Regions from separate parts of the Sinomonas sp. genome, predicted to be linked through region 3. Evidence: riboswitches for the same ligand, from Rfam matches in the RefSeq annotation. Region 3 holds a riboswitch; each other region holds the start of a gene.
What was found. Region 3 has a riboswitch for fluoride ahead of V7053_RS11700 (respiratory chain complex I subunit 1 family protein). Riboswitches for the same ligand answer to the same signal wherever they lie in the genome.
Positions count from the first base shown of each region.

Region 1 (5,008 bases), on a different contig from region 3:
GTCCCGAGCCGGAACGGCTCTCCTTCCGCGGCCTGTACGACCCCTCCCTGGCCCTGCGCCGCGGCAGGGCCGTGGTCGGGAACGACCTCGATGCCGGGCGCGTGCAGCTTCTCGTCATCACCGGGGCGAACGAGGGCGGCAAGTCCACGCTGCTGCGCAGCATCGGAGCGGCGCAGGTGATGGCCCAGGCCGGCATGTTCGCCCCGGCCGAGGCCTTCGCCTCCAGCCTCGCCCCGACCGTGCTGACCCACTTCGCCCGCGCCGAGGATGCGGCCCTGCAGAGCGGGAAGTTCGACGAGGAGCTCGTGCGCATGAGCGCCCTGGCCGAGCACACCCGCCCCGGGTCCCTGCTGCTGTTCAACGAGTCCTTCGCCTCCACCAACGAGCGCGAAGGCTCCGAGGTCGCCCGCCAGATCCTGCGCGCCCTGCTCGAAGCCGGGGCCAGGCCGGTCTTCGTCACCCACATGTACCACCTCTCGGACCGCCTGCACCGCCAGAAGCCCCCCGGGGCGGTGTTCCTGCGCGCCGAACGGACCCCCGACGGGCACCGCACCTACCGGCTCGTCCCGGGCGCCCCCGAGACCACCAGCTACGGCCCCGACCTCTACCGCGACGTCTTCGGCGCCCCCGAGGCCGCCCGCGCCGGCCGCGGGCAGGAAGGAGACCAGCAGGCATGAGCGAGGACACCCGCAACACCGCTGCACGGCAGTCCCGGACGGACCCCCCGGCACTGCTGCCGCCCACCGGCCCCCTCGTCCTGGAGCCGGAGGAGGTGCGCCAGCTGTGGTCCTTCGTGCACGGGGACATCATGGAACCGGGCCTGCGCAGCATCCTGCGCGCCTCCCTGGGGCTGTGCCCGAGGCACACCTGGGGCTACGCGGTCGTGGAGATCGAACTCTGGCAGACCGGGGCCGGGGCCCGGGCGGGGCACCAGCCCTTCGACGTCACGATCCTCTACGAGGACCTGCTCGAGCACGTCGCCGCAGGCCTCGACCGCCCGGCCGGCCTGCTGCACCGCCACCCGGAGAGGATCCTGGTGCCCACGGCGCCGTGCCGGATCTGCACCGAGATGGCCGGTCCCGAGCACACCGGGCTGCGGATGGGCTATGCCGGCTCCGACACCGCCGCCCTCACCGACGAGGCGAACACCCTCGAGCACACCCGCGCCTGGTGCCGCCAGACCGCCCCCGTGTGGCGCGGGCGCGTCTGCCCCGCCTGCGACCCCGACCCGGACCCCGACCCCGACAGGGGACAGCAGGACCCCGTGCGGAGGTGCAGGGCCCACCTCGCCGCCCTGGGGCCCCTGGAGGAGACCGTGCGCGGCGCGGTGGCCGCCAGACTGCGGGCCATCCGTTCCCGCATGCTGCGCCTGACCGAGTCCATGACAGAGCGCGGCGCGCCCGCAGGCCCGGAGGAGGACGCCTCCTGGATCGAGGCCCTCGGCTTCTTCGCCGGCTGGGGCCCGCCCCTGGCGCTCTCACAGTGACGCGACACAGGGCACGGATGTGGACCAGGAAGGAGGACGCCCGATAGGGTCTGGTGACGGCGATGGATCCCGCCTGGACACCCCAGAGGTGCCCGAACCGCCACGGTGGCCGATGGTTCCTACCCCTTCGCGGAGAGGTAGGTGGACTGTGCCCGGAGCACTCGTGCTGCTGCGCCACGGCGAGAGCGCCCTGAACGCCCAAGGCAGGTTCACCGGCCTGCTCGACCCGCACCTCACCGGCGCCGGGTACACCGAAGCCCGCGCGGCCGCGCACCTCATGGCCGCGGCGGACCTGCGCGTGGACGCCGTCTTCACCTCCACGCTGCGCCGGACCGCCGAGACCGCCAGGACGGTCCTGGCCTGTCTGGGCACTCCCGGCGTTCCCTGCACCGAGGCGTGGGAGCTGAACGAACGCAGCTACGGGTCCCTCACCGGGCAGGCCCGGGCCCAGGTGCTCCAGGAGCTCGGGCCATCGGCCTTCACAGCATGGCGCCGCTCCTACGACGGCGCCCCGCCGCCGATGCCGCCCCATCAGCTCGCCGCCATCCGGGCCAGCCCCGCCATGGCCGCCCTGCCCCCCGAGGCCGTGCCCGCAACCGAGTCCCTCGCCGAGGTCGCCGAGCGCGTCCGGCGCTTCTGGCACGCCCGCCTCGTCCCGGCCCTCCGCGGCGGAGGCGTGACCCTGGTCGTGGCGCACGGGAACACACTGCGCGCCCTGTGCATGGTCATCGGCTCCCTGGGCGCCGACGAGGTCGAGGCCCTGAACATCCCCACCGGGCAGCCCCTCCTCTACCGGTTCACCGAGGACATGGAGCCGACGGCACGGGCAGGGGCCTACCTCGACCCCGAGGCCGCCCATGCAGGGGCTGCACGCATCGCCGCCGAGGGCGGCACATGAGGACCCGGCCCCATCCCGGGCGGCGGGCACGGACAAGGACACCAGCAGGAACAACGGACAGGAGAGCAGAGATGGGCGAGCTGGAAATCGAACGCGTCAGGGCGCTGCAGGTGCTCGACTCCCGCGGGTACCCCACCGTGCGGGTATGGATCCAGGGCACCGACGGGCACGTCTGCGCCGCCACGGCCCCCTCCGGCGCCTCGACCGGAGCCCACGAGGCCGTCGAACTCCGCGACGGCGGCCCCGCCTACTCCGGCAAGGGCGTCACGGCCGCTGTGGCCGGCGTCACCGGCGAGATCGCAGACCTGCTCACCTCCCGGCCGTGGTCGAGCCTGGCCGACGCAGACCGCGCCCTGATCGCCCTCGACGGCACCCCCGGCAAGGCCCGACTCGGCGGCAACGCCACCGTCGCCGTCTCCATGGCACTGGCCCGTGCCTTCGCCTCCCGCGCCGGCGCCCCGCTGCACGCGTGGATCGCCGAGGTCCTCGGACAGCAGCCGCGGCTGCCGGTGCCGCACTTCAACGTCCTCAACGGCGGCCAGCACGCCGCGAACCCCCTGGACTTCCAGGAGTTCATGGTCGCCCCCCTCGGCGCCCCCGACTACCCGGAGGCCCTGAGGTGGGGAGCGGAGGTCTACCACGCCCTCGGGGCCAGCCTGAAGCGCAAGGGCCTCGCCGGAGGCCTCGGCGACGAGGGCGGCTTCGCCCCCCAGATCGCCCGCCCCGAGGAAGCCCTGGAGCTGATCATGGGCGCCATCGCCGACACCGGGCTGGCCGCGGGCCGGGACGGCGTCGCCATCGCCCTGGACCCGGCTGCGAACTCCTTCCACGACGGCACCGCCTACCGGGTTGCCGGCAGCACCCTCACCTCCGAGCAGATGACCGACTACTACGCCCGCCTCATCGGCGACTACCCGATCTGGAGCCTCGAGGACCCCCTCGCCGAAGACGACGCCCCCGGCTGGGCCGCCCTCACCGAAGCCCTGCGGGACCGGGTGCAGGTCGTCGGCGACGACGTGTTCGTCACCGACGCCGAACGGGTCCGCGAGGCGATCCGCACCCGCTCCGCCACCGCCGTGCTCATCAAGCCCAACCAGGCCGGCACCGTCACCGAGACCCTCGAGACACTCACGGCCGCCGCCCGGGGCGGCTTCGGGGCGATGGTCTCCCACCGCTCCGGGGAGACCGAGGACACCTTCGTCGCCGACCTCGCCGTCGGAGCCGGCTGCGGCCAGCTCAAGTCCGGCGCCCCGGCCCGCGGCGAGCGGACCGCGAAGTACAACCGCCTCCTGGAGATCGCCGCCGATAACCCCGGACTCCCCTACGGCCTCCCCCGGCTGACGGAGGGCCGAGACCATGCCTGAGCACCGCCACGAGGACGCCGCCCTGCCCAGCCCCGACGACGGCGGCCACCGGCCCCGCCGCCTCAGCGGACCCGTGCTGGCCGGCGTCACCCCCGGACAGGGCCTGGCCGTGGTCCACCGGGCAGCAGACCTGGCCCACAGCCTCGGCGTCGGGCTCGTCTGCGCGTGGGCCGACCCCTCCACCTTCGCCGAGCACGAGCCCGGCGGCCGCGTCGAGGTGCTGCCGATCGACCCGGACATCGTCGACGACGACGCCGCCCGGTTCCGCTCCGACCTCTACCACGGAATCCGCGACCAGCTCATGGGCACGGGCGTGGACTGGCGGTTCGCCGCGCTCTCCGGCGAGACCGCCCACGCCCTCGACGCCTACGCCGCGGAAGTCGGGGCCTCGCTCATCGTCGTGGGCACCCGCGAGCACGGGCTCGACGCACGCTTCGAGGAGCGCATCGCAGGCTCCGTCGCCGTCCGCCTCGCCCACCGGCAGGACCGGCCGGTCGTCGTCATCCCCCTCGGCCAGCACCACCACCGGCGACACCGCCACGGGGAGGCCTGATGGACCCACAGCCCCACAGGAGGGAGCCGGCGCCCCCCGCCCCCGCCGAACCCGACGTCGACACCGACGCCGGCACCCTCGGCATCCGGCGCCCCGACAGGCCCCTCCACCTGCACCCGGGGTTCATCCTCATCGTCGTCCTGGGCGGCCTCGCCGGCGCCCTGGCCCGGTACGGGCTCGGGCTCGCCCTGCCCGCACCCGGAGGCTGGCCGCTGCCCACCCTGGTCATCAACCTGGCCGGGGCCGCCGCCCTCGGAATCCTGCTCGAGGCACTCGCCCGCCGCGGCCCGGACCAGGGCGGCCTGCGGGTGGCACGGCTGCTGGCCGGGACCGGGTTCCTGGGCGCCTTCACGACCTACAGCACCTTCGCCGTGGACGCCGACCGCCTCCTCGCCGCCGGACGGACTGCCGCAGGCATCGGGTACCTCGCCGCGACCCTGCTAGGAGGCGCCGCAGCGGCCGCACTGGGGATCTGGGCCGCCGCCTACCACCACGCCAGGAGCACGCGATGACTCCCCTGACAGTTGCCCTGCTCGGCCTCGCGGGCGGCCTGGGGGCCGCCGCACGCTTCATCCTCGACGGACTCATCCGGGCCCGGGTCCGCACGGCCCTGCCCGTGGGGACCATCCTGATCAACATCAGCGGCTCGTTCCTGCTCGGCCTCATCGCCGGCGCCACCCTCCGCGGGGCGCCCCCCGAACTGCAGG
Region 1 is NZ_DAIUJO010000074.1:13,901-18,908, reverse strand. Features, by position in the region: partial or broken gene V7053_RS12645 (MutS-related protein) at 1-677, shown strand, start outside; gene V7053_RS12640 (hypothetical protein) at 674-1,486, shown strand; fluoride riboswitch at 1,536-1,615, shown strand; gene V7053_RS12635 (2,3-bisphosphoglycerate-dependent phosphoglycerate mutase) at 1,635-2,384, shown strand; gene eno (phosphopyruvate hydratase) at 2,456-3,748, shown strand; gene V7053_RS12625 (universal stress protein) at 3,741-4,301, shown strand; gene V7053_RS12620 (fluoride efflux transporter FluC) at 4,301-4,813, shown strand; gene crcB (fluoride efflux transporter CrcB) at 4,810-5,008, shown strand, end outside.
Region 1: it holds a riboswitch for fluoride, as region 3 does, so the genes downstream of both, V7053_RS12635 (2,3-bisphosphoglycerate-dependent phosphoglycerate mutase) here and V7053_RS11700 (respiratory chain complex I subunit 1 family protein) in region 3, are expected to answer to the same signal.

Region 2 (12,170 bases), on a different contig from region 3:
CACTGGTGTCGCCTGCAATCAAGCCACCCGACCCGAGCGGCCGATATAGTCCGATATGTGGCAGACGGGTCCCCGAAGCAGAAGGAGCGGTTCAGCCGCGCCTGGGTGATCGCGGCCGCCGCAGCTGCCGATTTCACGTACGAAATCGTTGCGGATGACGAGCGGGGCGTGGACATGACCGTTCACAGCAATGAGCACACGCTGGATTTCCAACTGAAGGCAACGAGCAGCCCTGATGTTCAAGGCGATTGCCTCGTTCACGACCTCGACATCCGGACCTACAACCTTCTGCGCTCTCAGCAGAGGTCTGGGTATGGCGTGCTCGCGGTAATCGTAGTCGGGGCCGACACAGCCGCTTGGCATGTCATGGATCACGACGGGACCAGCCTCGCTCACTCGGCTTACTTTCTCCCGCTGTTCGGCATGCCGTCGACCTCAAACACTGCAACCATCCGCCTCAAGGTGCCCATGAGCAACCTTCTGACACCCGACGCGATGCGGGCTTTGATGGATGCGCAGACCGCCAGGTGGGCCCCATGACGGACAACGCGATGCTCACAAACCAGACCTTGCAGCCGGTAGACGTCACCGAGTGGCTTCGGATCCACGGTTGGACTCAGACCGCCTCACTCGGCGACATCGCCCAACGATGGCAGAACGACAGGAGCGGAGTTCTAGTCCCGATGTCTGCCCTGTCCCCGGACTTCACCCTGCGTTGGTCAGAGATGTTGAAGCGGCTGGCGGACAGCTTCGACACAGATCCGGCAGGAGTACTGCTCGCCGTTGCAAAGGCTGGATCTGATATCGCCGAATTCCGGGCCTCTGGGCACATAGACGATTCGATCCCTCTCGGCGATGCGTCCACGCTGATCGACTCCGTCCGTCGCTCAATGCAGGCCTCCGCGAATTCAGCGCTGCAGCCTCGGAGCTACTACGGGCACAGCCTTCCGGATGCGGCTCGTGATTACGCCCGCAACGTTCGGATGGGACAGACCCGGCCAGGGAGCTACATCATCCCGGTCATCAGCCGGCTGCCGATCCTCCAGCCGGACGACGCCGACGACGCCGTCCTGTTCGAAGACGTGACGTACCAGCCGTTCGCACGCAGCGCGATGCTCAAGCTCGCGCAAGGACTGACCGCCCTGCATGACCTGACCCATGGGACAACTGCGCCTTCAGGAAGCCGAATCACCGAGGCAGTCGGTGCAGGCGTCTCATCTGAGCTGTGTGAAGCCGTAGCGAACACACTTGAAGCGGAAAGCGTCACCAATTTGAGCGTCGCTTTCACCTGGGCAGAACGACTCCCCGCCTCATCGGCTCCGGGGTCGGTGAACCTCGAAAGCGAGGCCGTGCCCCTGCTGCGCTTTGTAGGCAGCGTACTGAAGGGCGAACCCGTCATTGGCCGACAAACGGTAGTTGGCTACGTGAAGCGACTCGATCGCGGCGAAGACGATGAAGTCGGCCGGATCACCCTGCGTACGCTCGATAGCGACAAGGCTCGAAACATCACGATTGAACTCAACGACGCCGACTACCACGTCGCAGGAGAGGCCAATACTGAGCGGCGAATGGTGGCCGCCACCGGCATCCTGCATCGGGAACCAGGCCGGGCACTCCGATTCACAGAAGTAGACGATTTCCATCTGCTTGAAAGCCTTCCAGGGCTTCTCCCTGATGACTCCGGCAATTGACCAAGCCGCCCCTCCTTCGGCGATCCCATCAAGGGTTCCTTTGATGGGACGCTTGCGCTCAGCAAGCGGCGCACGCTGCTGGCTACGCCCAGCCCAACCGGCCGGAAGAGTCCCAGCCGTTGAAGCTGACAGTCCCGGCCCACTTGCAGCCTTGGGCTAGCGACGAGGTGTCAGGCAGTAGCCGTGGGCGCGGTGCCCGAAGCGGAGCAGGTTCCCGGTCGCGAGGGGGGAGGACATGCCGGGCCGGTGGGGGCGCCTGCGCCTGGTGCTGGTGGCCCAGGGGTTTTCTGAGGATGGAACGCTGACGTCGCGCCGCGGGGCGACAGGTGGACGCCGATGTCCTGGCCCTGGCCCTGCGCTCCGTCCAGGGCGTCGGCGCCCGCCTGATTCACCGCCCCGGAGACCTCCCGCCTCCAGCAACGCGATCCAGGACGCGGCCCTGCGGTTGCCGCACAACGGCGGCCCGCTGGACCGGCTCGGCGACCCCTCCCGTCACGGGATCGATCATCTCGGCGCTCTTGGTCAAAGCCCTTCCTTTCGGTCAGGCCACGCCGTTCCCACCGTCATTCGGACAGTCCCAGACTGCGCGGCGTGCCCGACGCCGGCAGCTGCGCAAGGAGATCAACGACCGCATCCCGCGGGCCGCACCGCGCCAGGAGCCCCGCGCTGCCCAGCCGGCCCAACGGCCCGTGCGGCTGCGCACCTATGAAGAGGACGAGCCATGAGCCAGGACTTCATCGTCACCAAGGAACACCGGCGCTTCACCGAGTTCGCCAACGCCGTGCGCAAGGAACGCACCATCGGCATCTGCCACGGTGACGCCGGCGTCGGCAAGACCCAGTCGGCACGCCGCTACGCCCACTGGGAGACCCTCGAGCCATTCATCGACCCGTGGGGCCCGCGCAACCAAGAAGACGACCCGCCCCGCTACGCGGCCGCCAACCGCTCCCGCACCGTCTTCTACACCCCCGAGGTGCTCCCCAAGCCGAAGGAGCTCATGCGCGACATCGACCGCCTGCAGGTGCGGCTCGGCGTCTGCGTCGACGAGCACCAGCGCCTCGCCGGCAAGATCACCGGCACCGTCGTAGGCGACACCACCAAGTGGGTCGAGCTGCTCATCATCGACGAGGCCGAACGGCTCACCCCGACCGCGCTCGAACTCCTGCGCGACAAGCACGACCGCCAGCACCTGGCGATCATCCTGATCGGCATGCCCGGCATCGACCAGCGCTTCCGCCACTACCCCCAGCTCTACAGCCGCCTCGGATTCTCACACCGCTACCGCGCCCTCGGACGCGACGAGCTCCTCTTCGTCCTCGACCGCCACTGGAAACGCCTCGGCCGCACCCTCGACCCCGAAGACTTCACCGACGCCCAGGCCATCGCCGCGATCGAACGCATCACCCGCGGCAACTTCCGCCTCCTCGAGCGCCTCTTCCCGCAGATCACCCGAGTGCTCAAGATCAACCAGCTCGAGACCATCACCGACGACGTCATCGAAGCCGCCGCCAGCATCCTCGTCATCGGCGACTGACCGCCACTTACCGCTCTCAAAAGACCGCCAAGGAGCGATCAAATCCACAGGCCCGGAAACTCAATGAACCTCTGCAGCTCCGCTTGTCTCAGCAATGTGTCTCACTCGGGTATTCTCAGCATCGACGATGTTTTGCCTTTAATTGGACGGTGGGGACGGGATGGCGCGCCTTGGGTATGCACGGGTGAGCTCGGCGGAGCAGGACACCGCGCTGCAGATCCGAGAACTGAGGCTGCGCCGGGTGCGAGCGGATCTACCGCGACGACGGGGCGAACGGGACCAGGGCCAGCCGGCCGGAGCTGGACAAGATGCTCGACCGACTCGGGCGCAAACACCCGCCACCTGCTTGAGCTCCTCGGCACCTTCGGCGGCGCCGTGGCCCAGGCCATGATCACCGCCATCTCCGCCTTCGGCACAGCTCGAACGCGACCAGCTCTCCGAATGCATCCGGGCCGGCATAGCCAACGGCTGTGCCGGCCGCCGCGAGGTCACCGCCAACAGCCCTAGGCCCTAAAGCTTGCCGAGGGTGCTCGAGCCGGGGGCCATCTTGCTGCCCTCGCAAGAGGCGCCCTGGTCCTCCGGTGGACTGAGCTAACAGGTGAGTTGGCGGCCTTATCGCCTGCTTCTGGGCGACTTTCTTCCGCCCGCAGCCGAATGGGCGGCGACGTGGGTCAAGCCGGGGCGACGGTGAGGCCTTCAGCCGGGTACAGCATCCGTCGGTGGTTGCCGTCGGCGATCACCCACACGACGCCGAGATCGCTGGTCATCCCGTCAACGCGCCCGAGGACGCGTCGGCCGTCTGGGAACGTCACGAGGACGCGGTCGCCGGTCCCTACTGTGTGCCACGAGCGGTGCGGCTGCTGCTGCCGGCCGCCCGCGCTGTCGTCGTTCAGCCTCGCCACAGCCCAACCGTGGACGACTACTGCCCACATCTCGTTCTGCGGATAGGGCACCACCAGGCGCGCGGCCGCCAAGAGCCCCTCGAGCGTCTCGCCGGTCCGGCGCGGGATCTGCGCGGCATCAAATGCCTGGACGTTGGCCTGGAACTGGTCTATCTCCCGTCCGATGCGTTCGCTCCTCCGGGCCATCGCGAACTCCTAGCTCTCTCCCCAACATCCCCGGCCGGCCCCCAATTGCGGACGACCGGGAAGGCCGCGTCGCTGGGTCGCTTCACCGGCTGGTTTGCAGGCCCAACTCTAGACGGGGTCCCTGCTTTGGCGGGGGCCGTCGCCCAAGCTTCACGGCGAGTTCACAACAAGCGGCTACCGCTAAGGCGCTCAAGTGGTCAGCCGCCGCCGTCGGGGACTCCCGCGATGTGGAGGTCATGCGAGAGCATCTCGTCTGCCAGGTCCGGCCGGTTCCGTCTCATTCTCGCTCTGACCCTCAGATTCCCTCGCCGGCACCGGGGAAGACCGTGTCAGGGGAACGAGGCATCATGCGCCGGGCCTCCCCGCCCTCCGGGGCGGCCGCTGCTGACCTGGCGCCCTTGCCTGAAGCTGGGTGACCTTCTGCCCTATAGGCTGCTTCTCTCTCCCGTGTTCTCTGGAGAGGGACCTGCCCGACGGAGGTAAGGGGCATGCTGTGCAAGACCTCCGGTACTGCAGAAAGGACACCAGACCTGTGGCCACCGACTACGACGCGCTGCGCACCGATGTGAAGGAATCCCAGGATGACTCGCTTGAGGCCCTGAAGTCGGCCAGCGCTCCCGACCCGCGGTCCGTGGTGCGCGAGCTCGATGTCGACGACAGCGGCGAGAGCGCCGAGCTGCCGGGCGAGTTCGTCAACGGCGAGCTGGAGGTCCAGGTCGTCCCGCAGGGCGCGGACGAGTTCGTGTGCCAGTCCTGCTTCCTGGTCCGCCACCGGTCTCAGAAGGCCAGGGAGAAGGACGGGCTCGCCTACTGCAAGGACTGTGAAGGCTGACCCTCGCCGCGCAGAGCGGACCCGGTGTGAGCGGTCGATCGGCTGGAGGAGACGGCCATAAGGGCTCTCCGCTCTTTGTGACCAGTACGCTCGCCAGAAGGTTCCGCAGGAACTGGCACGGCCAGGGCCGGCCTGCATTCGCGCAGGAGAAGGCCTGGGTGCAAAGGATGCGTAAAGAGGGATGGAGCCGCGCTTGTGCTGCTGTTAACGTTGCCTGGAGGTGCGCCGGGAAGTCTGGTCGGCAGGAGTCTTAGCCCTGCCCACGCCCGGAGGCCACTTTGCACACGTCTGGGTCCCCTTCCTGCCTTATCTCCAGCGCCCCGCCGGCTGCCCAGCGGAGGGCGCTGTGATGCGCGCCCCGTCCCGGACCCGAGGGGCCGTAGGCGTCCTGCACTCCCGGACCGCACTGCTGCTGGCCTTCGCGTTCGCGGTCATGGCCGATCCCGTTTCATCGGTCGCGTACGCGATCGAGGCGGCCCTGCGCGCCTTGGACGGCGACCTCGGCCTGCTGGCCCCGACGATGGTCCTGGTGGTGGCGATCATCGCCCTCGTGATCGTGAACTACCGCCAGCTCGTGAACCGCTACCCCCAAGGCGGCGGGGCCTCGGCCGCGGTCGGCGAGGCATTCGGCGACGGCTGGTCCTTCCTGCCGATCGGGGCCCTGGTCGTCGACTTCGTCCTGACCATCGCCATCAGCGTCTCCGCCGGCGCCTCCGCCGCGATCGCATACTTCCCGGCACTGGCGCCCTGGCGACTGCTGCTGGCCCTGGGCCTGGTCGTGGTGGTCGGGGGCCTGACCTGGTTCGGGCATCTGGGCAGGCTGGTCTTCGCCGCGATGACGGTCGCGTTCATCGTCGTTGCGGTCCTCGTCTTGGCCTACGGGCTGGGGGCCCAGCCTCACCCCGCGTCTCCCGTGGCGGCTTCACCGGGGCAGCTGCCCGTGCTGGCTGTGGTGATGGCATTCCCCGTTGCGATGGCCCTGGCCACCGGGGTCGAGGCGCCGTCGTCGGCCATCGCCCAGCTCGGCCAGCTCGATGACCGCGGCCGCTCCCGGTTCGGCAGGATCACCCTTTGGCTCACCCTGGCCATCGTCGGCGCCATCACCCTCGGGCTGACGTTCGAGGCCGTCCACCTGGGCATCGGCGTCCCGCCTGCGGACAGCACCCAGATTGCCGAGCTCGCCCGCCTCGCCGCTCCCGCCCCCGTGTTCGCGGCCTTCCAGCTGGTCACCGCGCTCCTGCTGCTCTCCGCCGCGAGCTCGTCCTTCCAGGCCGGCCCGGGGCTGCTCAAGGCCCTCGCCCGCCACACCAGCCCGCGTGGGGAGACGGTGGGCATCCTGGCCCCAGCCGTCGGGCACACCAACGCCCACCACACCCCGTACTGGGGCGTGGCCCTGTTCGTCCTCCTGGCCGGGGCGACCACCGCCGCCGCCGGCGGTAACGACCAGGAACTTGTCCTGTTCTACGCCGTGTCGGTGTTCCTGAGCTTCCTCGCCGGCCTGGTCTCCATGGCCCTCTTCTCCCACCGCGACCGCCGGCACGGGTACCTCGTGCTGAACGTCGCCGGGGCCCTGGTCGTCGCCTTCACCCTCGTGGCCAATCTGGCCCGCGGCCTGCCGATCATCAGCCTCGCCGCGGCCGTCCTGATCGCCGCACTGCTGTACGGGGCGTGGCTGAAGGCCGGCAAGCCCCGAGGAGTCCGCAACGCCGAGGCTGAGAGCGAGGCCCAGGCCGACTCGGACGACCCCGGAGTCCCTGAGGGCCCCAGAGGAGGGTCGGTGCAGAGATGACAATGTCCGAGAACGACCGCTGTCCAGCGAGCCCGGGATGCTGGGACGGTTGGCATGTCATTCCTTCTTGCGGCCGATGAAGGCCCACATGCCCGGCACGGTGAACTGCACGTGGCCGTGCACAGGGCGACGATGGTGCCCTTCTCGATCAGTCTGGCACGCTGGCTCGTCAAAGAGCTAGGTCCTTCCCCAGACGTCCGATCAGGTCGGCTGTCGCAGTGGGACCTTCGCAGTCCCGGCTCGTCCCGCGCAGGTAGTTCCGCTCGGCGCGCGTGGCGCGCTGCCAGCCCTCATGTGCGTGCTGAACGAGAGGGGGCGTCGCCACTCCGAGGGCAGTATCTGATGTCGTCGATTGGGCGGAAGTCCTCAATCGCTGCGCAGGAGGCACAGGGCGGGAATGCTCAGTCCTGTTCGGCTGGCTGGTCCGGGTCTTCCTCCGGTTCGAAGGTCGAGTCGTCCTTTCGGAAGCCCAAGCGCACCCCGTCCTTTCCCGTCGGCAGGGTCGTGCCACGCGAGTCTTCTCCGGTGGCTTGATGTTGTTCATCGCGATGAGTGCTCATCTCGTCTCTTCCCTCGGCTCGGATCCGATTCGACAAGCGTAGGCGGACGTGGAGTGAAAGAGGCGCGGCCCGGGACTGCGGGAGATCCAGACCCCTGGATCGCCGCCCCGGGGATGTTCGAGGGGGTGGACCTGCTCAAGGAGCATCCCAGGCATGGCGCTCGGGCCGCTGCCGCTTCTGGCCCTGCGGGCTCCAACTTGTCCGATACGCCGCAACCACTGCTGCCGCTCGTCTGGGCGGGGCGCCGTGAGAACGGCGGCCCGGAACCAGATGAGCTACGGTCTCAGACGGATCACAGCCGGGGCCGGCCCGACGGTCCCCAGACCGTTGCCATGGGAGGGGGAGCCACTCTGCGGGTTCGGACACCGGAGGCGTACGCGTACAGCTCCCGGCCGCAGCCCTTGAAGCCGGGCCTCGGCCGCGCCGGCCGCCCAATCCACCTCGAGGCCACCGGCTACGCCCCCGTTTCGGGGGACCTCAGACCCCGAAGTAGAGCTCGAACTCGTAGGGGTTCGGGCGCAGCGACAGCGGGGCGATCTCCTTCTCGCGCTTGTACGCGATCCACGTGTCGATGAGGTCCTGGGTGAAGACCCCGCCGGCCTGGAGGAACTCGTTGTCCGCCTCGAGCGCCTCGAGGGCCTCCTCGAGCGAGCCCGGAGCCTTGGGGATGTCGCGGGCCTCCTCGACGGGGAGCTCGTAGAGGTCCTTGTCGATCGGGGCCGGCGGCTCGATGCGGTTGCGGATGCCGTCGATGCCCGCCATGAGCTGCGCGGCGAACGCGAGGTACGGGTTGGACGAGGGGTCCGGCGCGCGGAACTCGATGCGCTTGGCCTTCGGGTTCGAGCCCGTGATCGGGATGCGGATGCCGGCCGAGCGGTTGCCCTGCGAGTACACCATGTTGACCGGCGCCTCGAAGCCTTTCACGAGGCGCTTGTAGGAGTTCACCGTCGGGTTCGTGAACGCGAGGACCGCGGAGGCGTGCTTGAGCAGGCCGCCGATGTACCAGCGGGCGAGGTCCGAGAGGTTCGCGTAGCCCTTCTCGTCGTAGAAGAGCGGCTCGCTGCCGTTCCACAGCGACTGGTGGCAGTGCATGCCGGAGCCGTTGTCGCCGAAGATCGGCTTCGGCATGAACGTGACCGCCTTGCCCCACTCGAGCGCGGTGTTCTTGATGATGTACTTGAACTTCTGCAGGTCGTCGGCCGCGCGGACGAGGGTGTTGAAGCGGTAGTTGATCTCCGCCTGGCCGGCGGCGCCGACCTCGTGGTGCGAGCGCTCGACCTCGAGGCCCGCGGCGTCGAGGGCGAGGCACATGGCATCGCGCAGGTCGGCCTGGTGGTCGACCGGGGCCACGGGGAAGTAGCCGCCCTTGAACGGCGTCTTGTTCCCGAGGTTGCCGCCCTCCTCCTCGCGGCCGGAGTTCCAGGGGGCCTCGATGGAGTCGACCTTGTAGAAGGATCCCTGCGGGGAGGACTCGAACTGGACGTTGTCGAAGACGAAGAACTCGGCCTCGGGCGCGAAGAACGCGGTGTCGGCGATCCCCGTCGAGGCGAGGTAGGCCTCGGCACGCTCGGCCACGCCGCGCGGGTCGCGGTGGTAGGGCTCTCCCGTGCGCGGGTTGACGATGGAGAAGTTCAGGGCGAGGGTCTTCTCGACGCGGAATGGGTCCACGAACGCGGTCGTCACGTCCGGGATGAGCTGCATGTCCGACTCGGCGATGCCCTGGAAGCCGCGGATCGAGGAGCCGTCGAACGCGGCCCCATGGACGAAGAACTCCTCGTCGGCCGTCTTGGCCGGGATGTTGAAGTGCTGCTGGACGCCGGGCAGGTCGGTGAAGCGGATATCGACGAACTTGACGTCTTCGTCCTTGATGAACTTGAGTGCTTCTTCCGCGTTCTTGAACATCTCTCTCCTTTGATCATGCTGGGACGGGGCTGGATCCCCGTCCGGACGTGCCCGCGAGGGCGCCGCCGGGGAGGGCGGCCGCGGGGCCGTCGTCAGAGGGAGGGGACGGCTCGACTGCCTTCGCGGGCAAAGGCAGGAACCATCAGCCCGGAGGCGGTTCGCACAGACGTCCTGGGTGGCACGGCAGCGCAGGCGGGATCCATCGCCGTCACCGACGCTACATGCCGATCCTCCTGCGGGCACACTGTGACGGGAGCGTCGGCCACGACCCGTCTCCCGAGGACGGTCGGGCTGCGATGCCTGCCCCTGCGGGGGATTCTCCTTAGAGAAGTCTTAGAGTCCTCTGGACAGGATGTGCCCATGACATCCTCCGAGTTCGCGTCCCCGGGACGGCGCGCCGCGCAGTCCCGGCGCAGCCGCCTGGCCATCCTCCCGAGCCCGCGCCACTGGATCCTCGTCCCGCTCGTGCTGGGCCTCGCTGTGCTGGTCTTGGGCTTCGTGGCCAAGGCCCCTGCCTTCACGGGAGCCGAGCTGACCGTCGTGCAGTCCATGAGCACCGGGCATGTGGGCTGGCTCGGCGTGCTCTCGCTTGCCGTGGAGCAGATCCTCGGCCCGAAGGGCGCGGCCGTGATCCTGGTGGTGCTGCTGGGCGTCCTCTGGTTCGCCCGCAGGACCCCTGTCGATGCCCTTGCCGTGGTCTCGACCACGGGATTCGGCTGGGTGTCCAGCCTTGTCTTCAAGTACTCGGTGGACCGTCCGCGTCCCGACCCGGCCCTGCTCGCGGATCCGCTCTCGACGGCCATGGACCCGAACAGCTTCCCGAGCGGTCACGTGTGCTTCGCGGTCTCGCTCACGCTCGCGCTGTTCTTCCTCTTCCGTCACAGGCGGTGGGGCCGGTGGGTCCTCGTGGCCGGGATGGGGTTCTCTGTCCTCGTGGCGCTCTCCCGGCTGTACTTGGGCGTCCACTACCCGACTGATGTGGTTGCCCCGTTCCCTGCCTCCGTCGCGGGGGTCGTCCTGTGGTGCGGGCTCTGGAACCGGTTCGTGGCTCCGGTCGTGCTCCGCCTGCCCTTCGTGGCACGCCTCGAGTCCCTCTGACCGGTCGCAGGCGGACCGGCCGCCCTAGACGATGAGCGTCCGGGCCGCGGCGACGAGCGCGACTGCGGCTGAGGCGGTGGCGACGGTCGCGGCGAAGTGCCCGAGGGCCGGGACCGGGGCCGGGATTCCGGTGCCGGGGGCGAGCAGCCGGATGGTGGCGCTGGCCCCGGCATAGGAGGTCAGGGAGCCGCCGAGCAGGCTGAGGGATATGGCCGAGGGAACGCTTGCGAGGTACACGGGCAGTCCGAAGACGACGCCGAGGGCGAAGGCGCCGAGGAGTTCCGTCAGCCAGATGCGGGCCGCGGCAGCGTCGGGCGGGAGTGCGCGCTGGATGAGGATCCGCAGGACCGCCCCTCCCAGCGCTCCGGCCGCGAGCAGCAGGTAGGAGCGCGCGTCATCCTGCGGCATCTGGCCGGCGAGGACGGAAGCCGCGGCGGCCCCGCCGGCCAGCGGCGCAGCGGCGGTCATGGGCGCCCGGGCCGGAGGGCCGGTGCGAGCAGGACGGAGGCGAGCATCCATGCAGCGGCGTAGGCGAAGGCGGTGGTCGGTCCGAGGGCGGCCCAGAGCACTCCGGCGACGAGGGTGGCGCCGAGGTCGCCTGCGGACTGGACGAGGCCGAGGATGCCGTAGCCGTTGCCGCGGAGCCGGTCCGGGAGGGCGATGGCGACCGAGGCGGTCTCTGCGGTCTCGGCGAGTCCGATGCCGACGCCCGCGAGGATGAATGCGACCAGCGGCGCCGCCCAGCCGGCGGGCCCGAGGGCGAAGAGCGCGTACGCGAGGACGTAGGCGGCCGCGCCGGCGGCGAACACGCTTCGGGCGCTGATGCGGTCCACGAGGTGCCCCCCGGCCAGCGCGGCGAGGGCGGCGACGGCGTTGTGCAGGGAGTAGAGGACGATGGCCAGGGAGACGGCGGCGGCCGGGGCGAGGCCGCCGCCTTCGATCAGCCCGGTGGCGCGGAGGATGAGCAGGGTGGTGGCGAGGTTGCCGAGTTCGAAGCAGGAGACCGGGAGCAGTGCCTTGGCGGCGCCCGTGCGGGCCAGTTCGCCGAGGTTGAAGCTGAGCGTCCTGCGCGCTGCGGGGGCTTGGAGGGCCCTTCTGGCCTGGCGGGCGGCGAGGGCGATCGCAGCGACGGCGAAGATGCTGGGGATGAAGGAGAGCACGATCGCGGTGCGCACCCCGAGGAGCCCGACGAGGGCGGCGGCCAGGAGCGGTCCGAGGACGGCCCCGGCGTTGTCCCCGGCGCGTTCGACCCCTGCTGCGCGCCCGTAGGCGGTGCGGGGGGCGATGGAGGCCAGCAGGGTGTCCCGGGCCGGTGACCGGACGCCGCGGGAGGCCCAGGCGAGGCCGCGCAGGACGGCGACCTGCCATACGGCGGTGGCCAGGCCGATCGCGGCGGTGGCGAGGGCGGTGAGGAGGTAGCCGCCCGAGGCGACTCTTGCCCGGCGCGAGGGCTCGTTCGAGAGGGGGCCGCCGGCGAGCTTGCTCAGCCCGGTGAGGGCGTCGGAGACTCCTTCGATGGCCCCGAGGGCGGCGGGCCCTGCGTGGAGGGTTGAGCCGAGGAAGGATGGGAGCAGGGAGGTCGCCATCTCGTGGCCGGAGTCGCTGAAGAACGAGGCGGCGCCGACGCCGAGGATGCCCCGGTTCAGCCATCCGCCTCGCTCCGTTGTGGTCGGCTT
Region 2 is NZ_DAIUJO010000074.1:1,505-13,674, forward strand. Features, by position in the region: gene V7053_RS12555 (DUF4365 domain-containing protein) at 58-540, shown strand; gene V7053_RS12560 (hypothetical protein) at 537-1,691, shown strand; gene V7053_RS12565 (hypothetical protein) at 2,080-2,217, opposite strand; gene V7053_RS12570 (AAA family ATPase) at 2,413-3,225, shown strand; gene V7053_RS12575 (hypothetical protein) at 3,897-4,313, opposite strand; gene V7053_RS12580 (DUF4193 domain-containing protein) at 4,846-5,145, shown strand; gene V7053_RS12585 (hypothetical protein) at 5,492-6,934, shown strand; gene V7053_RS12590 (hypothetical protein) at 7,336-7,494, opposite strand; gene glnA (type I glutamate--ammonia ligase) at 7,972-9,396, opposite strand; fluoride riboswitch at 9,523-9,612, opposite strand; gene V7053_RS12600 (phosphatase PAP2 family protein) at 9,757-10,494, shown strand; gene V7053_RS12605 (hypothetical protein) at 10,519-10,962, opposite strand; gene V7053_RS12610 (MFS transporter) at 10,959-12,170, opposite strand, start outside.
Region 2: it holds a riboswitch for fluoride, as region 3 does, so the genes downstream of both, glnA (type I glutamate--ammonia ligase) here and V7053_RS11700 (respiratory chain complex I subunit 1 family protein) in region 3, are expected to answer to the same signal.

Region 3 (12,738 bases):
GCAGGTCCTCGAAGAAGGCGACGATGTGGTCGTCTGCCTGGGCGAGGCTGTTGGCGGCGCCGGCCATGGCACGGTCCTTCAGCTCGGACAGTGCCCGGTGCCCGCCTTCGTCCCGGTCCGGGATGCGGAAGGTGAACGGGTCCACCGTCAGGCCCAGGTACGCGAGCAGCCGGCGCCACCAGGGCTCGGGCGGGCCGGGGGCGCGGAGGGTGTAGTCGGCGCCCTTGAGGCCCTGGGCCAGGCGGGCGCTGGCCAGGGTGGTGCCGTAGGGCTTCAGGTGCTTCAGGTGCGCGGCAGCATCGTCGAAGAATTCCTCGTCCAGCTGGGCGCGGATGGTGTCGAAGAAGTCCCGCAGGGCGGGCGAGCGGACAGCTCCGCTGTTGGCGTCGGCCATGGCCCGCAGGTGCCGCAGCCTGTCGAACTGCAGCTGGAGGGACTGGGTCGAGCGTCTGATGATGCCGTCGGGGTAGCGTTCGAAGATGCTGCGGTAGACGTGCCGGTCCGCCTCGAGGGCCTCGACGGCGAGCCGGTAGAGGTCCCGGGCGAGGCCCGGCGCGGACAGGAAGTCCGCCAGGACCCGCTGCCGGTGCACGAGGACGTCAGGGTCGCAGGGGGCCGAGAGCAGGATGGTGCGGGAGACGGCGCGCACGAAGTCGTCCCCGTCGGCCATGGCGTCCAGGATGGGGCCGAGTTCGAGGTCAACGGCCAGGTCGCGCTCGAGCGGCTGGAGCTTCTCGCGGGGACGGAAGTGGCTGCGCTCGGGATGGAGCAGGTGGGTCTTCATCGCGTCAGCCTCCCCCGGAGGGTCTCGTAGTCGAGCCGGTGCCTGCGGGCCAGGGCCACGGCGTGGGCGAGCCCGTCGGGCCGGCGGCGGACGAATTCGAAGGTCCTGGCCGTAGGGTCGTCGGGGTCGGCGCGGGTGGAGATGCTCACGGTGGCCTCGCTGGCGTCGGCGAGCTCCTCCACGAAGGTCACGCACACGCACAGGGCCCCGAGCGCGTCGATGCGCTCGATGACTCTGGAGCCGAGGTAGACGGCGTCCTCGAGGGAGGTGGAGGTGAAGATCTCGTTCAGCACGATCACGCTGTCCCCGGTGGCGGCGGCGAGGGTGGCGCGCACGTCCAGGAGCTCCTCGTGGAGCTTGCCGACCGTGTCGGTGTGGGACTCGCCGCGTTCGAAGTGCGTGTACACGGCGTCGGGCAGGAACAGCTGTGCCCGGCGGGCGGGGACGGTCAGGCCGAGGGCGCCCAGGAAGTGCAGCTGCCCGAAGGCCCTGGCGTAGGTCGTCTTCCCGCCCTGGTTCGGGCCGGCGACGACCATGATCCGCTCGCCGTCGTCCAGGTCGATGGGGTTCAGCACGATCGCCCGGGGCGGGTCCGCGCCCCGGGCGCCGTGTGCCAAGGCCAGGTCGAACGCGTCCTGCACGTGCACCTCCTTGGATTCCCGGCCCACGTCCGGGTAGCAGAAGGGCAGGCCGTCCCGGGCCAGGGCCTCGGTGTGCTCGAGCCAGGCCAGGTAGAACTGGGCATCCCGGTCGAACTGTGCCAGCAGGGGCGCGATGAAGCGCTCGTAGGTCGCGGTGAAGGCATCGAGGTTGGCGAACTCGTCCGGGAACAGGCCCGCGACCATGTCCAGGACCTGCGCCTCGACGTGGTCCATGTCCACGGACGAGGACCGCTGCTCCACGTGCTCGGCGTCCTCGGGCTGCTCGAAGCGGGCGAAGGTGTCCCGGACCCGGGCGTTGTAGTCCTCCTCCCCGGCGTAGGCGCGCACGGTGACGGTGGGGCCCTTGATCTGCAGCAGGTACCGGACCCGGCCCAGGCCCTCGCGGACCGACCGGCCCTCCTCGCGCAGCGCGGCGAAGCCGGCGGATCCGGCGTAGTCGGCGAGCCGGGCGGAGAAGCCCGTCAGCGCCCTCGACCTCGGTCCGGCCTCCAGGGTGCGGGCCAGGGCGAGGACGGCGTCCGTGTAGAGCACCGCCGCGTCCAGGGACCAGGCTTGGCGCTGCCGCCGGTAGTGGAGCTTGCCTGCCTGCTCCAGGGCGGAGCGCACCGAGCGCATGGAGGCGGCGAAGGACTCCACGCCCCTGCGCAGGCCCGGTTCTTCCAGGTCCCTGAAGACCTCGTGCCGGTACGCGACGGCGTCCTCGTCGCCCAGGGGGGCCAGGAAGGATCCTCTGAGGTCGTACTGCGCCCTCCCGGCCAGGACCGCGTCGATGATGTGCCCGAGGTGCAGGTCCTCGAGGAACGCGGACCCGTCCGGTACCGTCGGCGGCCTGGGTGAATGCGTCGCGAAGAGGAGGCTGCTCTCGGCCTCTCCCTCGGGCACGGGAGGGATGGCAGGCTCCGTCGCACCGGCGGCCGGTCGGGAGGAGGATGGGGTCTTCACCGCGGGCGGTCCTTCCCTCGGAATCGGAAGGACCCATAAGCCGTGCGGCGGTCTCGGCCGCTCCGGCGGCCGGGGCGAGGTCCATCGCCCGATTGGATTGTAGCAGGGGGCGTGCGCGACGCCAGAGGCGGATTGCGGCCGGCGCCTTCTGCGAGGGCAGGGACGAGCGGCTGCTCCCCCGTGCTCAGGGGAGGTCCGGGGATCCGCGGGGTGAGGCTGAGCGGCATTCCACAGGGAGGCACTGCGGCTCATTGACCGGTCCAGAACGGGCATGGTCTACTGGGCGGCACGGCGATGGAGCTCGCCGGGGCCCTGGGCCCGAACCGCAGCGATGCTGATAGCCCCTGTGACCGCGAGGCACAGGCATGCGCTGCAGGAGGAATCCCATGGCTAGAGCTCGCCCGTTTCCGCCCGGGACCGGGCCCCGGGGGCTGTCGCGATGACGCTGCCGCTGCCCCTGATCCAGGCCCTGCAGGTCCTCACCGTTGCCCTCGGGGCGCCGGGGCTCTCCGGGGCGATCGCGCAGATCGAGGCGCGCTTCCAGGGGCGCCGGGGCCCGCGGGTCCTCCAGCCCTACTTCGACCTGGCCAAGCTGTTCGCCAAGGAGTCGCTGGCGCCGCACGGGGCGGGCTTCCTCTTCCTCCTGGCGCCCTTCCTGGCGTTCTCCTGCTACCTGACGGTCCCGCTGCTGATCCCGGTGCTGACCAGCTACGCGCTTCCGCTGGGCAGCATGGGGGACATCCTCGGCGGCGGGTTCATCCTCGCCCTGGCCAGCTTCATGGTCGCCGCCGCGGCCGCGGGGACGGGGAGCGCCTACGCCCAGCTCGGCTCGAGCAGGGCGAAGGCCTTCGGGGCGATCACCGAGCCCGTGGTGCTGATGGTGGTCTTCACCGTGGCCCTGCTGACCTCCACGGACCTTCCCTACGTGCTCGCCGCCACCGTGGCCAGCGGTCCCGCCCAGATCGTCCGCCCTGCGCACCTGCTCGCCTCGGCCGCCCTGTTCATGGTGATCCTGTTCGAGACCGGGCGCATCCCGATCGAGACCCACACCGGGACCACCGAGCTGGGGATGATCGAGGAGGCCCGCCCGTTCGAGCACTCCGGCCCGTACCTGGCCCTGCTGAGGTGGGGGTCCCAGGTGAAGCAGCTGGTCCTGTACGTGATCTTCCTGAACGTGTTCGTCGCCCCTTGGGGGCTGGCCTCGGACACCAGTGCAGGTGCGGTGGCGGTCGCCGTGGTCGCGCTGGCCGCGAAGGCACTGGTGCTGGGCGCCGCGGTGGCACTCATCGACAGCACCTTCGCGAAGCTGCGCCTGTTCAAGATCACCGAATTCGTCGCCGCGGCGTTCCTGCTGGTCGTCCTCGCAGTGTTCACCCTCTACCTCGGAGGTGGGTGAGGATGCCGCTCCAGGCCCTGTTCCAGCAGGTCCCGTTCCAGGCCTCGGGCGTGGCCGCGCCGCCGGTGTTCGAGGGGGTGGCGAACGCGATCGCTGTCGTGGTGCTCCTGCTCGAGTTCGGGATGCTGCGGGCTGCCCTGCTGCGGGCGCAGGTGCGGCTCTACGCGGGGCAGTCGGTGGCGGTGAGCCTGCTCGCGGCCGCGGTGGCGGCCGGGCGGGGCATCCCGGAGCTCTACGTCCTGGCCGGGCTGTCGCTGGCGCTGAAGGCGTTCGTGGTGCCGCTGGTGGTGCTGCGGCTGCTGCGCGACGCGCGCACGGAGATCGCCGGCAGCGGTGCGCTGGGGGTCGCGAGCGAGGTCGTGGTCTCGATCGTCGTGGCGGCCTTCGGGTTCTTCACGGTCGGCTCGCTGGGCATCGCCTCGGACGTGCTCCCCGTGTCGGCCCTGAGCCTGGCCTTCGCGGTGGTGCTGGTCTCCTTCGTGCTGATGATCCTCCGGCGCGACGTGGTGAGCCAGGCCATCGGCTTCTTCTCCCTGGAGAACGGGGTGTCGATGGTGAGCCTGGTGGTGGCTGCGGGCCTGCCGCTGATTCTGGAGGTCGCGTTCCTGTTCGACCTGCTGGTGGCGGTGGTCGTGTTCGGGGTGCTCATGCGCCTGCACCACCGGCGCACGAGGTCCCTCTCGACCGAGATGCTGGACAGGCTGAGGGGCTGAGATGGGCGCTGCCGTGATCCTGCTGATGGGCGTGCCGCTGCTGGCGGCAGCGGTGCCGCTGCTCGCCCCGCACCGCGTCAGCGCGGCGGTGACGGCCGGGGCCGGGGCCGTGTCGCTGGCCCTGGCCCTGGCCCTGGTGCCCGCGGCCGCGGCGGGGCCGGTTCGCGTCGGCGGGTTCCTGCGCGCCGATGCGCTCTCGGTGGTCTTCCTCCTGGCCACGGCCTTCCTCTACGCGGCCACCGCCCTCTACTCCTCGGGGTATCTGGCCGCGGAGGCCCGGGCCGCCCGGGCGGCCGGCGGCGAGGAGCTGGCGGCCTTCGCCGCGTACAGCCGCCGCTACCACATCGGCCTGAACGTCTTCGCGTGGTCGATGCTCTGCGCGCCCCTGGTCGACGGGCTGGCCCTGCTGTGGGTCGCGGTGGAGGTCACCACAGTCGTCTCGGCCCTGCTCGTGGCCATCGACAACACCGAGGGGGCGACCGAGGCGGCCTGGAAGTACGTGCTGATCGCCTCCTCGGGCCTGGGGATAGCGCTGCTGGCGACCATCGTCATGTACTACGCCGGCTCCCAGCCCCTGGGCCCGTCGTACGACCTGGCCTTCGACCCGCTCCTGCGGGCCGCCCGCAGCCTGCCCGCCACCCCCGTGCAGCTGGCCTTCGTCCTGGCCGTGGTGGGGTACGGGACCAAGGTCGGGCTCTTCCCGGTGCACACCTGGCTGCCCGACGCCCATTCGGAGGCTCCGACGCCGGTCTCGGCGCTCCTGTCCGGTGCCCTGCTGGCCACCAGCTTCTACGCGATCGTGCGCTACTACCAGATCGCTGCCGGGACGCTGGGGGCCGGGTGGCCCGCCCAGGTCCTGGCCGTCTTCGGACTCGCCTCGCTGCTGCTGGCGGCCCTGTACCTGCTGCAGCAGGGGAACCTGAAGCGGATGCTGGCCTACTCCAGCATCGAGCACATGGGCATCCTCGCAGTCGGGCTGAGCTTCGGGGCCCCTCTGGCCCTGTCCGGCGTGCTGCTCCATGTGCTCGCCCATGCCGCGGCCAAGGGCGCGGCGTTCATGGGTGCCGGGGCGATCGTGCGCGTCTACGGGACGAAGGACCTCGACCGGATCCGTGACGCCGCCCGGGTCCTGCCCTGGAGCGGGCCGCTGTTCCTGGCCGCGGTGCTGGCCCTGTCGGCGGCCCCGCCCTTCGGGATCTTCCGCAGCGAGTTCCTCATCGTCGCCGGCGGCCTGCAGGACCCGGGCAATGCGGCCGCTGTCCTCCTGGTCGTCCTGCTCACCCTGGCCTTCTTCGGCCTGGCGGCAGCGACGACGGACGCGCTCTTCCGCCCGGCATCGGCCATCCCCTCCCCCGCCCCCGGGGAGCCCGGCCCCGCCATGGTGGTGCCCGTGGCGGCCGCCCTGGCCGTCCTGGTCCTGCTGGGGGTGCACCCTCCCGAGGCCCTGAGTGCACTGCTGGACCAGGCCGTGCGGGAACTGCAGGTGGCCCGATGAGCCTCACCGCAGTGGGCGCGGAAGCCGTGGAGGTCTCCGCCTGGAGGGCCCGGATCCTCCAGGGCCTGGCCGGGGGGGCCCGTTTCGCCGGCCTGTACGGGATGGACGCGGCCGGGGGCTGCCTGCTGACGGCGCTGCTGGCCGTCCCGGGCGGCTTCGAGGAGGTCCGCACCCTCATCCGCCCGGACGGCGCAGGCCAGCTCGCGTATGCTTCCCTGACCCCCGAGGTGAAGCCGGCATTCTGGTACGAGCGGGCCCTCCAGGACCTCTCCGGGGTCCGGCCGCTGGGGCATCCCCGGCCGGAGCCGCTGCTGCTGCCCCTCGAGGAGGGCAGCGAGGTCCCCCGCCCCGGCCACCGCGCCCACCCGGCCCTGCTCCGGCACGCGGCCACCCCCGGGCCGGTCGATGTCGCCGGGCACGGGATGTTCGCCGTGACCCTGGGCCCGGTGCGCTCGGGAGTGTTCGAATCAGTCGAGTTCCTCATCGAGACCCCGGGAGAGGACATCCCCCACCTGAACATCCGGCCCCACTACAAGCACCGCGGGGTGGCCAAGCGGTTCGAACAGCTCGGGGTGGAGGACGGGGTCCTGGTCGCCGAACGTGTCGAAGGCATCTCCTCGGTCGCCCATGCCCTGGCGTTCAGCCACGCCGCCGAGTCCGCCGCCGGGGTCCAGGTCCCGCCACGGGCCGGGCTGATCCGTCTCGTGTACGCCGAACTCGAGCGGATCGCCAACCACCTGGACGTGGCGATGCGCCTGGCCGACGCCGCAGGCCTGGCTGTCGCCACCAGCCGGTTCGCCTGGCACAAGGAGGCCACCATGCGCCTGGTGTCCGAGATGTGCGGGAGCCGGTTCGGGCGCGGCGTGGTCATCCCCGGAGGAGTCCGGGCCGAACCGGCCCTCGCCCCGGCGCAGATCCGCGAACGCCTCGATCTGCTCCACGCCAGGATCCGCGCGGACGCCCGGCTGGCCATGGACACCCCCTCGTTCCTCGACCGGCTGCGCGGCACCGGCGTGCTGCCCTCAGAAGTCGCCTCCGAGTGGGCCGCCACCGGCCCCCTCGCCCGAGCGAGCGGGATCGCCGAGGACACCCGATGGGAGCGCCCGACCGACTCCTACGGCGACCTCGCCGGGGGCACCGGGCCGGCGCTGGAAGACGGCGGGGACGTCCTGGCCCGCCTCAAGGTGCGCTGGGACGAGATCGACACTTCCGCAGCGCTCATCGGCCGGGCACTGGCACTGCTCGAGGGCGCACACCGGCACCACCGCCTCGCCGAACCCGTCGAGATCGGATCCGGGGACGCCTACGGCCTCGGGTGGGCCGAATCCGCCCAGGGCGAGGTCCTGCACGCCCTGTCCCTGCGCGACGGCCTGATCCGCAGGTGCTTCGCCCGGACCGCCTCGCTGCACAACCTGGTCGTCTTCCACGACGTGTTCCACGGGGACGTCTTCACCGACTTCCCGTTCATCGAGGCCAGCTTCGGGCTCTCCTACGCCGGGGTGGCGATGTAGATGCCATGGTTCCTCCGCGGCCTCGGCAACGGGACGCTCACCACGGGCTGGCCGCGCACGCCTGACCCCTACTTCGACGCCTTCGCCGCCGCAGTCGGCGTCGACGACGATGCCGCAGCCGCCGAGGACCCGGGCCTGCTCCGGGAGGCTGCCTCCCGCTGCCCCACCGGTGCGATCAGCCTCGAGGCCGGCCGGACCGAACTGGACCGCGGACGGTGCATCCTCTGCCGACGCTGCGCCGAGACCGCCCCGAAGGTCTTCCGGCCCCTGCCGGGCTCGGGCGTGGCCGCCCTGAGCCGGGACGGGCTCGTCGCCGGCAGCATCCGCGAGACGGAGGAGAGCACCTCGCTGCTGCGAAAGGCGCTGGACGCGAAGGTCAGGGCCCTGCGCCGTTCCGTCCACATCCGCCACCTCGACGCCGGCTCGGACGGCTCCGACGAATGGGAGGTCCAGGCCCTGCTCAATCCCGTCTACGACGTCCACCGCCTCGGGATCTTCTTCACCGCCAGCCCCCGGCACGCGGACATCCTCCTGATCACCGGCATCGGCACGGCAGGAATGGCCGAAGCCGTGGCCCGGACCCGGGAGGCCATGCCCGAGCCGGTGGTCGTGGTCGCCGCCGGGTCGGACGCGGCCAGCGGCGGCCTCATCGGCCGGGGCTACACCTCCGGGATCGGGGCCGCTGCCCTGACCCCCGTCGACGTCTGGGTCCCAGGGTCCCCGGCATCGCCCTTCAGCCTCCTCCACGGGATCCTGCTCGCCCTCGGCAGAGTGGGACCGGGGACGGGGCGGCCATGATCCTCCAGGTCACCGCCGTCCTCCTGGCAGCGGCCGTACTCATCGGATGGCTGGCCGGCCCGCCCGGGCACTTCAGGCCCCTGGGCTCGATCGCCGCAGCCCTTTCCCTGCTGCTGTGCATCGGCAGCTCCGCGGCCCTGTTCGCCGCCGGGGTCTGGGGCGCCGGAGGCGGCAGCACTGGCTGGGCCTTCGACCTGGGTGCTCCCCTGGGCGGCGCCTCCCTGCACCTCGACCCGCTCTCGGGCCTGTTCCTGGCCATCGGCTTCGGCGCCGCGGCCCCGGCGCTCCTGGCCGCCGCCGCGCCCGGGATCCGACGGCCCCGCCTCCCTGCGGCCATGGCGCTGGCCCTGCTCGGCATGGAAGTGATCGTCACGGCCGACCACCTGCTGGTCCTGCTGGCCGGCTGGGAGGCCCTCGGCGTGGCGTTCTATCTCCTGGCCGGCTACGACCGCGCCTCGAGCGGACGAGCCCGGGCCTCGGTCGTCACGGTCCTGTTCAGCAAGGCCAGCGGGGCCGCCCTGCTGCTGGGTGGCCTCCTGCTCGCCGGACACGGGGACTTCTCCCTCCATGCCCTCTCCGGGACAGGTGGTGCCCGGGAAGAGGCCGCCTACACCCTGCTGCTGCTCGGGTTCGCGGTCAAGGCCGGACTCGTGCCGGTACAGGTATGGCTGCCCTCGGCCTACCCGGCAGCGCCCGGACCAGCCCGGGCCCTGATGGCCGGTGCGGCCGTGAACGTGGCCTTCTACGGGATGTGGCGCGTCCTGCAGCTGCTGGGGGCGCCGCCGGTGTGGCTCACCGGCCTCGTGCTGGTCCTGGGCGGGATCACCGCGATCCTGGGCATCGTCCACGCGGCCGTGCACGCCGACCTCCTGCACCTCATCGCCTGGTCCAGCGTCGAGAACGCCGGGATCATCACCGTCGGGTTCGGGGCGGCGATGGTCGGGGCCACCGTGGGAAGCCAGCAGCTCGAAGCCGCCGGACTCGTCGCCGCCACTGCCCAGACGATCGCCCATGCCCTGGCCAAATCGCTGCTGTTCACCAGCGCCTCGGCCGTGGAGGAAGGCGCCGGGACCACCGACCTGGACAGGCTGCGCGGAATCATCCACCGGATGCCCTTCTCGGGCACTGGCCTCCTGGTGGGAGGACTGACCCTGGCCGGGCTCCCGTTCACGGCCGGGTTCGCCTCCGAATGGCTCACGCTGGAGGCCCTGATGCAGCAGTTCAGGGTCTCGGACGTGGCCCTGCAGCTGTGCACCGCCGTCGCCGGGGCCCTCGTGGCCCTCTCCATCGGAATCGCCGGAGTGGCCTTCGTCCGCCTCGTCGGGCTGAACGTGTTCGGACCCGCGGCCGGCACGGACGGGCCGCCTCCCGAGCGCGAGCATGCCCTCCCCCACCGGGGCGCCACCGCGCTCCTCGTCCTCGGATGCCTGGCCGGGGCGGCCCTGGCCCCGGTGGAGGTCGGCTTCGTCGCCGACGGCCTCAGACCCCTGGTCGGCGACACCGCCCGCGCCGCCCTGGGCAGCTCCTGGACCCTGCAGCCGGTCTTCCCCGAGTTCTCCTCCCTCTCCCCCTCGTGGCTGTGGATCGTCATCCCCGCCTACGCCCTCCTCGTCGGGCTGGTCATCCTCGCCGCCAGCGGACGCGGATTCCTCCGGGTGCGCCGGGTTCCCGCATGGGCATCCGCCTCGCACGGCGCCGACGGCGCCCACGGCTACACCTCGTTCGGCTACGCCAACCCCGTCCGCCGCATCCTGGCCAACCTGCTGCTGACCCGCAGCGAGCTCACCCGCGAGCCGGCGGCACCCGAGCAGGAGGAAGCCTTCGCGCCCAGCGGCACCGTTCCGGGCCATGCCCGGCTCGGATTCTCCGTCGATGTGGTCGAGGTCGTCGAACGCTACCTCTACCGGCCCCTCGCAGCCGCGCTGGCCTGGACCGCCCGGCAGGCCAGGCGCCTGCAGTCAGGCCGCCTGGACGCCTACATGGCCTACATGTTCCTCACCCTGCTCGCCGTCATCGCCCTCATCGCCCTCTCCCCGAGCCCCTCCCCATGAGCACCCACCGCACGGCCGGGACCCCGCAGGACGAGCCCTGCCCCGAGGTGCTGCGCCCAGAGGCCGCCGGGCGTACCCTGTCAGCATCAAGCGGCGGAGGGGCCCGCCGCAACCGCGGTCCGACCGCCAACGGTCCCTGCCGACAGCCACGACGAACGTCCGAGAGGCAGGGAACCACCGTGGCCCCGCAGCAGCTGTGCTTCCATCTGGACCGCGTCAGCGCCGTCAGGGACGGCCGGCCCGTCCTGGAGAACGTGACCCTCGGCTTCCCCGCCGGAGCGAAGGTCGGGCTCGTCGGCCCCGACGGCCCCGGCAAGTCCACGCTGCTCGGCATCATCGCCGGCATCACGCAGCCCACCACCGGGCATGCGGTCACGGCCCCGGGGCTCAGCGTCGGCATGCTCCCCCGCAAGCCCACCCTGGACGAGGACGGATCCGTCCAGGAGATCGTCGAAGAAGGCGTCCGCGGCGCCATGGGGCTGCTGCAGCGCTTCGGGGACCTCACCGACGAACTCGCCGCCCACCCAGCCGACTGCAGACTCGCCGAACTCGGCCACCTGCAGGCCGAGCTCGACCGGCACGAAGCCTGGGACCTCCGCGCACGCCTCGCCCAGACCATGCAGGCTCTGCACTGCCCTCCCGGGCACACGCCAGTGCGGGGCCTCACCGGCAGCGAGCGGCAGCGTGTGGCACTGTGCAGGGTGCTGCTGCGCCAGCCAGACCTGCTGCTGCTCGACGAGCCCACCGACGACCTCGACGCAGACAGTGCGGCCTGGCTCGGACAGCACCTCCGCGCGTACCCCGGCACCGTGATCGCTGCCACCGCAGACCGGTGCTTCCTCGACGACGCCGCTGACTGGATCCTCGAGCTCGACCGAGGGCACGCCAGCGCCTATCAGGGCAACTACACCGCCTACCGCGAGGACAGGCAGAACCGAGCACGACCATTCACCGAAGGAAGGAAGCCCGTGAACGACGATTCCGCATCCTCCGCCCACGACCTCTACCTCGTCCGCCACGGGCGGACCGCCCTGAATGCCCAGGGCCGCCTGCGCGGGCTCGCCGACCCCGCACTGGACGAGGCCGGGATCGCCGAGGCCGAACGGCTCGCCCGGGATCTGGCGGCCACGGCGGCAGCAATGGTGGTCTCGGGCCCCCTCGAGAGGGCGCGCCGCACGGCCCAGATCATCGCCCAGGCCACCAGCATCCCCCACCTCGTGGACGAGAGGTTCAACGACCGCGACTACGGTCCCCAGACCGGACGGGTCAAGGCAGAAGTCGAGGCCGAGTACGGAAGCGTCGACGCCGCCCCAGGCGTCGAACCCGCCGAGACGGTCCTGGCGCGGGCCCGCCCGGCACTGGACGACCTCGTGCTCCTGGACGACCTCGTGGACAGGGACTCACCCCGCCCCGTCATCGTGGTCACCCACGATGCCGTCATCCGGCCACTGATCGGCGCCCTCGACGCCACGCGGGTACTGGAGGCCCCAACCGGCAGCTGGAACCTCCTGCGCCGCGAAGGGGGCAGCTGGGTCGTCGTCGCCGTCGACCAGAAGCCCCCGCAGGACTGAGCCACTGCCCCATGAATCCACACCTGCGCACCGCACCGTCGTGCCGGCGGCACCGCGCCCCAGCAGAACAGACACGGCAGGACAGCCCGACAGCCTCGGCACGAGCCCGGCGAGAGGGGAGAGACAGGCGATCACAGTGACACAGCAGTATCTCGCCGGCGAGCTGTCGCTGCTGCTTGCCGCGCTGCAGGAGACCACGGCGGACCCTGTGCCGCGCCGCTGGTTCGCCGGACTGCGCCGAGAGGCAGAAACCGCTCCCGTGGGAGCCCTGGGCCCGGTGGCGCAACGAGCACTGCAGCTGAACGACGCGCTCTGCTATGAATCCCTGGCCCGCAGCGACAGCGCTGCATTCCGCCGCCAGTGCGCGGCGGGCGCGGAGCTGTACGAGTTCGGGATATGTGCCGGGCTGATCGACGAGGAGTAGGCGTGCGCCTGCCGAACCCTTCCGCCAGCCATCCCGGCTCCCGTCCATGACCGATGGCCGGCCGCACGGACCGAGAGGAAGCCTGCATGAATACCCCAGCCGAGGCCCGGCCGTCCGGCCGGTCGCCGAGATGACCCCGTCGCCCCGGACAGCAGTCGAACGGGTCCTCGCATTCGGCACAGGCCCCTCCGCCCGCCGGGCCGCCTCCCGCGAGGCCGACCGACTCTGGCAGGAGGGCACCGCCGCCCGGGCCGTGTTCCATCCCAGATACGGCGGCTGGGCCGTGCTCATCTTCGCCGGCGGCGTGCGCCGGGACGGGCCGGATCCCGGCCGCCGCACCGCCCCTTCAGAGGCTGACGAGTGACGGAAGGTGACGCCGCATCATGTCTGA
Region 3 is NZ_DAIUJO010000066.1:37-12,774, forward strand. Features, by position in the region: partial or broken gene V7053_RS11690 (hypothetical protein) at 1-784, opposite strand, end outside; gene V7053_RS11695 (MutS-related protein) at 781-2,388, opposite strand; fluoride riboswitch at 2,670-2,742, shown strand; gene V7053_RS11700 (respiratory chain complex I subunit 1 family protein) at 2,828-3,784, shown strand; gene V7053_RS11705 (hypothetical protein) at 3,787-4,497, shown strand; gene V7053_RS11710 (proton-conducting transporter transmembrane domain-containing protein) at 4,499-5,992, shown strand; gene V7053_RS11715 (hydrogenase large subunit) at 5,989-7,503, shown strand; gene V7053_RS11720 (hypothetical protein) at 7,504-8,301, shown strand; gene V7053_RS11725 (proton-conducting transporter transmembrane domain-containing protein) at 8,298-10,352, shown strand; gene V7053_RS11730 (histidine phosphatase family protein) at 10,532-11,923, shown strand; gene V7053_RS11735 (hypothetical protein) at 12,060-12,347, shown strand; gene V7053_RS11740 (hypothetical protein) at 12,478-12,711, shown strand; gene V7053_RS11745 (hypothetical protein) at 12,731-12,738, shown strand, end outside.